DNA from 3 places in the Ruegeria sp. B32 genome. Region 1 is predicted to be linked to each of the others. Evidence: riboswitches for the same ligand, from Rfam matches in the RefSeq annotation. Region 1 holds a riboswitch; each other region holds the start of a gene.
What was found. Region 1 has a riboswitch for cobalamin ahead of K3752_RS11540 (CbtB domain-containing protein). Riboswitches for the same ligand answer to the same signal wherever they lie in the genome.
Positions count from the first base shown of each region.

Region 2: it holds a riboswitch for cobalamin, as region 1 does, so the genes downstream of both, K3752_RS14170 (hypothetical protein) here and K3752_RS11540 (CbtB domain-containing protein) in region 1, are expected to answer to the same signal.
Region 3: it holds a riboswitch for cobalamin, as region 1 does, so the genes downstream of both, K3752_RS00080 (DUF1636 domain-containing protein) here and K3752_RS11540 (CbtB domain-containing protein) in region 1, are expected to answer to the same signal.

Region 1 is NZ_CP081106.1:2,269,630-2,272,898, reverse strand. It holds gene K3752_RS11555 (DUF1636 domain-containing protein) at 1-55, shown strand, start outside; gene K3752_RS11550 (hypothetical protein) at 43-537, opposite strand; gene K3752_RS11545 (CbtA family protein) at 602-1,300, opposite strand; gene K3752_RS11540 (CbtB domain-containing protein) at 1,305-1,475, opposite strand; cobalamin riboswitch at 1,511-1,720, opposite strand; gene cobF (precorrin-6A synthase (deacetylating)) at 1,764-2,507, opposite strand; gene cobA (uroporphyrinogen-III C-methyltransferase) at 2,500-3,228, opposite strand; gene K3752_RS11525 (cobyrinate a,c-diamide synthase) at 3,225-3,269, opposite strand, start outside.
Region 2 is NZ_CP081106.1:2,795,561-2,798,829, reverse strand. It holds gene K3752_RS14180 (DNA polymerase III subunit gamma/tau) at 1-1,022, opposite strand, end outside; gene K3752_RS14175 (dual specificity protein phosphatase family protein) at 1,178-1,681, shown strand; gene K3752_RS14170 (hypothetical protein) at 1,685-2,092, opposite strand; cobalamin riboswitch at 2,178-2,396, opposite strand; gene K3752_RS14165 (TetR/AcrR family transcriptional regulator) at 2,425-2,997, opposite strand; gene K3752_RS14160 (alpha/beta fold hydrolase) at 3,082-3,269, shown strand, end outside.
Region 3 is NZ_CP081106.1:14,749-18,017, reverse strand. It holds gene K3752_RS00090 (ABC transporter substrate-binding protein) at 1-729, opposite strand, end outside; gene K3752_RS00085 (ABC transporter ATP-binding protein) at 726-1,532, opposite strand; gene K3752_RS00080 (DUF1636 domain-containing protein) at 1,529-1,927, opposite strand; cobalamin riboswitch at 2,030-2,238, opposite strand; gene K3752_RS00075 (hypothetical protein) at 2,923-3,222, shown strand.

The DNA of each region.
Region 1 (3,269 bases):
CGGGCGGCTTCGCTTGTGTCTGCGGGCGCGGATCCCCGCGTTTCAGTCCACCTGAACCGTGACCGAGGCGCTGACCGGCACCCCATCCACGGCCAGCGGGCTGTGGCTGTTGGCGTTCAGCGAGACCTCGATGGTAGTGTCGCCCTTGGGCAGGTCCGAAATGTGCATCCAGTTGCCATAAAGCCGGGCCAGCTTGACGCCGTTTACATAGACATGCGCATGGCCTTCGCCGGGCTTGTTGTCCAGCGAGGCGTTCTCCGGCGAGAAGCGGAAGTTTTTTGGCATCACATGCAGGTTCCAACCCGCCATCGGGTCGGGGGAGACGGCGATCTCCAGCCCCGGCGCGTCCGGTCCGGCGGGCAGGTTGATGGCGGCGCTGTGGTCATGGGCCATGGCCTCGGCGTGATGGCCGCCATGTTGGGCGGGGTCGGAATGGTCGTGGCCATCGAAGGTGACGCCGTTGGCCGCGGCCAGCACGAACCCGGCACCCCCACCAAAGACCAGACCGATCGCGAAAAGAGCAAGCGAGCGTGTCATCATGTTTCCTTGAAAAGCAAATGACCCGCCGGTTGGGCGCCGGCGGGTCGTGGGATTTCGGGGATCAGGCCGCGGCTTCGACGCGCTTGCCCTCGCTTTGCCAGAAATACCCGGCAAACGAACCCAGCAGCACCCAGGCCACAAGGCCGACGCCAAAGGCGCGTGCTGCGAACAGGGCCCCGATCTCGGTCGGAACCGGCCCGGTGAACACGTCGGGTTCCGGCGCGCCGATCAGGTGCGGGGCCATCAACAGCACGGCCGCAACCAGATAGCTGACGATGTTGCCACCAAAGGCGATCAGCCACATGGCCACACCAGCAGCCGCGACGGTTGCCCACCACCAGATCTGCCGCGCGAACACGTCGGCTGCGGCAACACCCGGAACCTCGGGGGCCAGGGTGAAGCCCGGCGCCAGGTGAAAGGCGATGAAACCGGCAAGCCCCCATAGCACGCCCGTGCGCCCGTCAACCGGGTGGCCTTGCGCCTCGGCCAGCGACATCAGGGCGACCAGAACCAGCGCATAGCCGGTATAGGTCAGCATGGTGAACACCACGCTCAGCCCGTCGCGGGTCAGGTCCGAGAACATGCCCGGCAGTTCGGGATGGGCCGAGACGGCTTCGGCTCCGAAATGCACCAGCTCTCCGGATTCATAGAGTTCAGCATGCAGCAACACGGGTTGCACGAATACCAACTGCAGCAGGGCGACGATCAACCCGGCTGCAGCACCAGCGAACAACGCGCTGGTCAGAATGCGACTGAACATTGGTTTAGTGGCAGGGGAAGCCGGTTGCGTGGCGCACGTCATGCGCGGCGTCATGCAGCGCCGATGCCTGAACGTGACCAGCCAGGGTGATGATCCCCAGGCCCAGGGCTGCCGCGAACACTGCCGAAAGAATGCCAGCGCGTGCCGTTGATGCGGTTTGCGTTTGTGTCGTCATTTTCTGTCCTCCTGTGCCGCCGCACCCGACGGCCGGTGTTTCATTGTTCGCCTGGCAGGTCTCCTGGCTTGCGGGTCAGCGCCTCTGTTCGCCTTCCCCCCGAACGGATCGGGAGTGGCTGGTTGAACAGGGCTCACCGCTTACAGTCGCGGGGGCGGCTTCGGATTTGACCTGCGCGCAGGCCGCACCAAATTCCCTCTTAGCATCCGGATGTCTCCGGCAGGACCAGACCCGTCCATTTAGACGTGAATGCCGCTGTGGCGCAATCGCCATTTGCGACCTTTCGCGTCAATTCCCGCGCTTTTTCAGAACATAGATATCCATGATCCACTCGTGCCGGGCGCGGGCCTCGGTGCGGGTGCGCAGGATCTCATCGGCCACATCGGCCAGCGGACCTTTGATCAGGATCTGCTCGGGCATACCAACGTAAGCCCCCCACCAGATGTCAAAATCGGCCATGTCCAGCGTCTGGAACGAACATTCGCCATCCAGCATCACCGCAACCGTATCGGCGTCGCTGGGCCAGCCCTCGTCGCGGATGCGCCGGCCGGTGGTCACCAGATAAGGCGCGCCGATCTCGTTGATTGGCATGGCATGGGCCGCCGTCAGCGCCTGCAGCGCCGTGATGCCGGGGATCACCGTGGCGTTCGGCTGCGGGTCCAGCCGCGCCGCGATTCGCAGCGAACTGTCATAGAGCGACGGGTCGCCCCAGATCAGCAGGGCGACGGTGCGCGCCTTGGGGTGCCGGGCCATCGCCTCCTGCCAGCGCAGGGCGATCGCGTCGTGCCATTCATCCACGCCGCGCAGGTAGCCATCTTGCGACCGGCGCTCGGGGATGTCGAAATAGGCGATTTGGGGCGGTGTGCCGGTGACCTTGCGGATGATTTCCTCGCGCACGCCGGCCAGATCGGCCTTGTTGGCGCCCTTGCGCGGGATCAGGATCAGATCGGCCGCGCGGATCGCCTGCGCGCCCTGAAAGGTCACGTGGTCCGGGTTGCCGGTGCCGATTCCGATCAAGACCAGATCAATCATCGTCGAACTCCGCCAACGGACCATAAAGGATCAGCGCTGGCGCGGTGCCGATCTCGGAACCCAGGCGCTCGGCCAAGGCACCGACGGTGGACCGGTGCAGCGACTGCTCAGGCGTCGAGACCGACTCGGCCATCAGCGCGGGGGTCTCCAGCGGCAGCCCATGCGCGTGCAGCGCGCCGGCTAGCAGTGGAAAGGTGCGCTTGCCCATGAACACCACCGTCGTCGCACCCGGGTCGGCCAGCGCGGGCAGGTTCAAGTCCTCGGGAAGCTTCCCGCTGACATCGTGGCCGGTGACGAATTGCACCCGCCGCGCGGTCAGGCGCCGGGTCAGCGGGATGCCCGCAGCCGCAGCCGCCGCAATGGCCGAGGGGATACCCGGAATGATCTCGTACGCGATCCTGGCAGCGCGCAGTGCCACCAGCTCCTCCTCGAGGCGTCCGAACAGGCCGCCATCGCCCGATTTCAGCCGCACGATCCGCTGGCCGGTCTGGGCGTACTCGACCAGCAGGCGGCTGACATGGTCCTGCTTGGGCGAGGGCCGCCCGGCGCGCTTGCCCACGCCCACAAGGTCGGCCTCCTTGCGCGCATGGCTCAGGATCGGCCCGCTGCTGAGATCGTCGAACAGTACCGCATCGGCCTTTTGCAGCCGGTCCACGGCCTTGAGGGTCAACAATTCCGGGTCGCCGGGACCGGACCCGATGAAGGAAACGAAACCGCTCATGCGCTGGCCTCTGCGATCAGATGGAAGAACGTACCGGTGAC
Region 2 (3,269 bases), 530 kb from region 1:
ATCCGGGTCAGCGCCCGCATCGGCAGCGCCTCGGCCATCTGCTGGCCGCGGGTGCGTTCATCGGGCGAGACGGTGGGATCTTCGGCTGCGTCGGGGGTGATCTTCACCACCGAGACCCAATGCGTGATTTCGGCCAGATCGCGCAGCACTGCCAGCGGGTCGGCGCCCTCGGCATATTGCGCGCCCAGTTCGGTCAGGGCCCCGGCCGCATCGCCGCGCAGGATCATGTCCATCAGGTCCAGCACGCGGCCCCGGTCGGCCAGTCCCAGCATCGCGCGCACCTGGTCGGCGGTGGTTTCGCCGGCACCATGGCTGATTGCCTGATCCAGCAGCGAGGTCGCATCCCGGGCCGAGCCTTCGGCGGCGCGGGTGATCAGTGCCAGCGCGTCATCCGAGATTTCCGCGCCCTCGGCGGTGGCGATCTTGCGCAGCAGGCCGATCATCACTTCGGGTTCGATCCGGCGCAGGTCAAATCGTTGGCAGCGCGACAGCACGGTGACCGGCACCTTGCGGATCTCGGTCGTTGCAAAGATGAACTTCACATGCTCGGGCGGTTCCTCCAGCGTTTTCAGCAGCGCGTTGAACGCGCTGGTCGACAGCATGTGGACTTCGTCGATGATGTAGATCTTGTACCGCGCGCTGGCGGCGCGATAGCGCACGCTGTCGATGATCTCGCGGATGTCGCCCACGCCGGTGCGGCTGGCGGCGTCCATTTCCAGCACGTCCACATGGCGACCTTCCATGATGGCCACGCAATGCTCGCACTGGCCGCAGGGTTCGGTCGTTGGGCCGCCATTGCCGTCGGGGCCGATGCAGTTCATGCCCTTGGCGATGATCCGGGCCGTGGTCGTCTTGCCGGTACCGCGGATGCCGGTCATGATGAAGGCCTGCGCGATCCGGTCCGCCTCGAACGCGTTTTTCAGCGTGCGCACCATGGCATCCTGACCGACCAGATCGGCAAAGGTTTCCGGGCGGTATTTTCGGGCGAGAACCTGATAGGCGGGGCTGGACTGTGTGGTCATGTCTGCTCTGACGGATTCGTACTGACGATGCAGGGTAGAGTTCCCGGTGCCCCGCGTCCACAGCGCCGGTGCAGGTTTTTCGCTTTGGCGAGCGCGCGGTGTGAGGCATACTGCGCGGATCAAGTTCAATCAGCCAGTTTCGGGGGGAACGTCTGATGACAAATCTTGTGGTTCATGCATTGCAGGTGGGCGGCGGTACGCTGGCCCTGACCTCGGTTCCCGGCGGTGGCGGCGATTATGAGGGAGACCTGGACCTGATTTCAGCCTGGGCGCCGGGGCTGGTGATTTCGATGACAACCCTTGCCGAACTGGTTGCCGTGGGTGCGGGCGAATTGGGTTGTGACATCCATCGGCGCGCCTGTCGGTGGGCACATCTGCCGGTCGCCGACTTCTCGGCGCCGTCGACCGAGATATCCGGCCGCTGGCCCGAAGTCAGCGCCGCCGCCCGCCATGCGCTGTCGGGCGGCGGGCGGGTGCTGGTCCACTGCCGGGGCGGTTGCGGGCGGTCGGGCATGGTTGTTCTGCGCTTGATGATCGAAAGCGGCGAGCAGCCGGAACAGGCCCTGAAACGCCTGCGGGCCGTACGCCCCTGCGCAGTCGAAACCGATGCTCAGATGGACTGGGCCGTCGCCCCGGCGCGCGAGGCTCTGGCGACCTGACCTTCAGGCGGTCGCGCGAAACTCGCCCTCGGCCCTGACCACGGGCATGATCGCTGTGGCCTGCAGCATCGCACAGGGTCGATCACTGATGACCTGCGCGGGCAGGGCGTCGCTCTGGTCGTCAAACAGCATGTCGGAATAGGTTTCAAGGCGGTCGGACGGGGTGTCGGCGGCCGCTCCGCAATACACGCGGATCCGTTCGGGACGTGCATCGAACCGCGCCGTGCAGCCATGTTCGCAGTGGGCCAGTTCGCTGCTGCCTTCCACTTGGAAGTCGGGGGATGTCGCGGCCTGCGCCGTCGCCATTGCCTGCGCGATGGCCCGTGCCATGCGCGCCAGTGCCGGGCAGGTCTTTCCGGTGCGCTGGCAGATAGTTGCCGCGAATTCATGGGTGTCGGTCTTCCAAATCATGTTGCGCCCTCCGCGCGCTGGGCGGGGTGGATTTGGACAGACGCCGGTTTCAAGGCCAGACCCTGCCCGGACACCCCGTCCGAGTTTCGGTTTCACGTTTGATGGCAGGTCTCCTGACTTGCGGGTCTTTGCTTTGCCGACCTTCCCAACCTTGCGGTCAGTGGTATTTCGGCATCGCTCTCCGCCTACAGTTGCGGGGGCAGTCGCGGCCTTGGTCCGCTCCGGAGTTCCGGGTTGGACCGCACCGTGTTCCCTTTTCATCCCGGACCGAAACGGCACGGGAACCATCCCCTCATCGCTAGCGGTGTATCCGGGATCGAGTCAAGACGGTTTCAGCCCGGTTGCCGGAGTGAGTTCCAAGGGAACAGATCAGGCAGTCTGCGCAGCACATTCGAATCCCTGCGGGCACGGGCCAATTGCCAGCCGCCCTGCATCACGATGAACAGGGTGTCCGCAGTATTTTCGGGGTCGGAAACTCCGAACCGCGCGGCGTGGTTTCGAACTTCGATGATCCAGCTTTCATACAGACGGTCGGCATGCTCCCGAAACGCGCGGTTGTCGGGGCTTTCGAACAGGGTGGCGGCGATCGGGCAGGTCTCCCATTGGGCCGAGGTGTCGAACAGCTTCGCGATCTTGTGGCACAGGGTGATGACCCCGTCGCGAAAATCCGCGGCGTCGTCGAATGCCGCAGCGATCATGTTCAACATCCCGTCCGAGGCCCAACTGGCCGCCGCCAGGGCCAGATCCGGCTTGCCCTTTGGAAAATGGTGATACAGTGAACCCTTGGGGGCCTGCGCTTCGGCCAGCAATTCCGCCAGACCGACACCGTTATAGCCCGAGCGCTGGAACAGTTTGGCGGCAGTCACGATCAGGCGATCTTTGGTGTTTGGTGGACGTTGGGTCATGCAGGCCAAATATTGACAGGCCTAGACCAATTGGTCCAGACACAAAGTATTAGACCGATCGGTCCAGAGTGTTTGGAGGCAAAGATGTTGGATTCGCAGCACGCGGTTGACGTGGAAGACTTTAAGTTTCCGTCGGGCCAGACCCAGCTGGCGGCGCGGCTTTACACTCCGGCGGTCGAGCCGCAAACCGTTGTTGTGCTGAACGGCGCAACAGGAGTGCCACGTGACTACTATCAGCACTTTGCTCGCTGGCTGGCCGCCGAGCGCGGTAT
Region 3 (3,269 bases), 1.2 Mb from region 1:
ATCGACGACTTCCTCCCAAGTGACGGTCGCCCAGCTTTTCTCGAAATCATCCATGATGTTGACGCCGCCTGCGGCCTCGATCAGAGCGGTCGGCATGGCATAGCGGCCGGCAGTGAACGGCGTATCCTCGCCGCTGTCATAGACAAAGACACGCAGCGGTTCGTCCGAGGGATTCAGGCTGAATGTGATCTCAGCGAGTTCGGCCTTATATCCCTGGACCAGCTTTTGCGCCCTGTCTTCGACACCGAAGATACGACCGAGGTTCAGAAGATCGTTGTACATGTCGCTCATGCTGGCTTTGGGCTTGTCGCCGATATGGATGCAGCTTTCAGTCAGTTCGTAGACTTTGATCCCGAAAGGTTCGAGCGTCTCTGGCGTCACCTCGCCACCCACTTTCATCCCGTAGTTCCAGCCCGCGAAATAGAAATCGGCATCTGCGCCGACCAGCACCTCTTTGCTGGGATACTTGGCCGACAGATCGGGCAGCTGCTGCACTCCGGCGCGCATGTCCTCGTCCAACGTCTTCCAGCCGGAAATGCCGGTATATCCCACCATTCGGTCGGCGAGGCCCAGCACCAGCATCATTTCCGTCAGGTTCACGTCGTTCGAGACCGCCGCCTTGGGCGGTTCTTCAAAGGTGACGGTTCGATTGCAACTTTGCACGGTGGTTTCCGCGGTCGCGGTGTTGGCGGCCAAAGCAAGGCCCAGGGCCAGGGTGGTCGGTTTCATTTCAAGCTTCCTTCTGGTTGGGGATTGGGGAGTTGATAGGTCAGGTGAGGTTTGTGACTGAGGCTGAGCTGCTCTTGCCGGGCGGTGACTTCGAACGTGTCAGAGACCAGCCTGTCACTCAGCACTGTCTGGGGTGGGCCAAAGCCGCAGGGTCGACCGTTCTTCAGAACCAGAACACGGTCGCAGACATCGGCAGCCAAGTTCAGGTCGTGCAGCGAGGTGACGATCGTCAGATCGAGGTCCCGGATCAGCCGCAACACCTCTAGCTGGTGGCGGATGTCCAGGTGGTTGGTAGGCTCGTCCAGCACAAGAATCCGGGGCTCTTGGGCAAGGGCGCGGGCGACCATCACACGCTGACGCTCGCCGCCGGACAGAGTGGCCAGCCCACGGTCGGCAAACCCGTGCAGATCCATTCGGTGAAGCGCGGACTCGATGATCTGGTGGTCACGACTGCCGGGCGTGGACAGGCCTAACCGGTGCGGCACACGTCCCAACGCCACGACGTCGCGCACGGTCAGCGCGAAATCCGAGGGCTGCTCCTGCAGCACGGCGGCAACCTGACGCGCCAGCGCCCGGGGGGCCATTCTTTTGACGGACACGCCGTCCACCAGAATGTCGCCCGAGGACGGACGGTGATAGCCGTAGATCATCCGCAGAAGGGTTGTCTTGCCGGCACCGTTCGGCCCCACAACCCCCATGACCTGCCCGCGCATCAGCGCAAAACTGGTCTCGTGCAGCACCAACGGCGCTCGTTTTCGCGGCGCCCAGGTGACGGTATTCACCGACAGCAAAGGCGCGCTCATGAGGCGCAATCCGCATTTTCCGAAGACGCAGCCATCGCGGCTGGAATGCGGGCCAGCGTCGCGTGGCGAAGCCCGGCCGGGCGGTCGACCGAGCTGCACCATCCATCGCGCAACTGCTGGTACAGCCGGGCGAATTCCACCAATGCCCCGGTCACTTCAGACGTCAGGCCGCCAAACAGGTAAGATGCCTTGCCCGGCGCGTGATAGGCGACGGTACAGGGTCGGGTGCACCCGGCCATGCAGGCCGCACCGGAAACGTCAAAACCTGCCAAACCGTCGTCTTCGGCCAGCGCGGCGCGCAATCGTCCGATCAGGTCAGGCCCGGGGCGTACGGCTGCGCTTTTGGGTCGGCAAGATAGGCAAACCGTGATTTTATGTGTTGATTGTCGGTTCATTTCGCCCTCCGCGAAATCGCGGGGCGGAAAGGGAACCAGTCATGTCAGCGGCGTAAGCCGAAAATGCCATCTTGGCCTCCTTCCGGGACACCCCGCCCGAGTTGAGTTGCGTTTGATGATGGCAGGTCTCCTGACTCGCGGTGTATGGCTTGCCCCGCCTTCCCAGACCTATCGGCCCAGTGGCATCCGGGGGTCGCACACCGCCTACAGTTGCGGGGGCAGTCACGGAATTGGCGTCAGAACGGCGCCGCACCGTATTCCCTTTTACCCGACCGCCGAAACGATCGGGAACCATCAGCGCCAATCTCATCCATGAATCGGGTTGCACTGTCAACGACGTTCTGGGCGGGTACGTAATGGAGGTATCCAGGCGACCCTTCGGCACCACCTGAGCGACAGACCGGGCCGCGAATCACGTCGTTTTGACCAACTGGATTAAGATAGCTCGGAAGGTCCCGAAACACGGCGGCGCAAGCGGGCCGACTGCCAAGCCTCCGTGAGCGGCCTCGCCTTTTCCCTTTGAATGCAGAAGCCTATCGTTGGAAAGCGTACAAAATTTACGCGCGGAAAAATCATTGATTTATCCTGTGATTGATTCAAACATACGAATTCGACACAACTTTAGCTTTACCTCCGTTGTTGTCGCTGTCGCCCGTTTCGTCGGGCCCTTCCGACTGCTGGAGTGAGTGCTGGCGGTCGGAAGGCATTTTACGAAGATCAGCGTTGGGAGGACGCAGTGCCGGGATTAAATTTACGAACCCTTCCGCGAAAGTTCGCACCGGTTTTTACCCATAATGTCATAACATCAGCACGCTTTGTTCACGGTCCCGGGGATCAGCAGAAATCCTGTCTGCCAGCCACGTCATTGGCGACAGACTTTTTTGGAACGGGAATTACCAGACCGGGGTATGCTCGTATGACTGCATAGACGTGAGCGCGCAAAAAAAAGAGGCCACCTATTCCACATGTATCGACAAACCCAAGAGGAGAAGAAAGTGATTAAGAAAGTCATGATGATTTCAGGCGCGACGTGTTTCGCACTACTAGCGGCCTGTGACGACACCAGCACGTCAAGCGCACCTGCCGAACTGACGCCCGCTCAACAGGCGTGTCTGCGAGACGTGGCCAAAACAACCAACAATTCGCAGGTGGTCGTGCTCTCATCCGCCTTCAGCGAGGCTGGAACACAAGTCACCGTTGGGGTTGGAGAGGATCGGGCTCCGTGGAATTGTATTGCCTACAGTGACGGCGCGACAGCTGGTATCGAGTTCCTCGGCGACGAAGGCGCACTTTGACCCGTTTGATGCGTAGCCGGAATCGGCTGCGCAGCGCTGGCTTGATA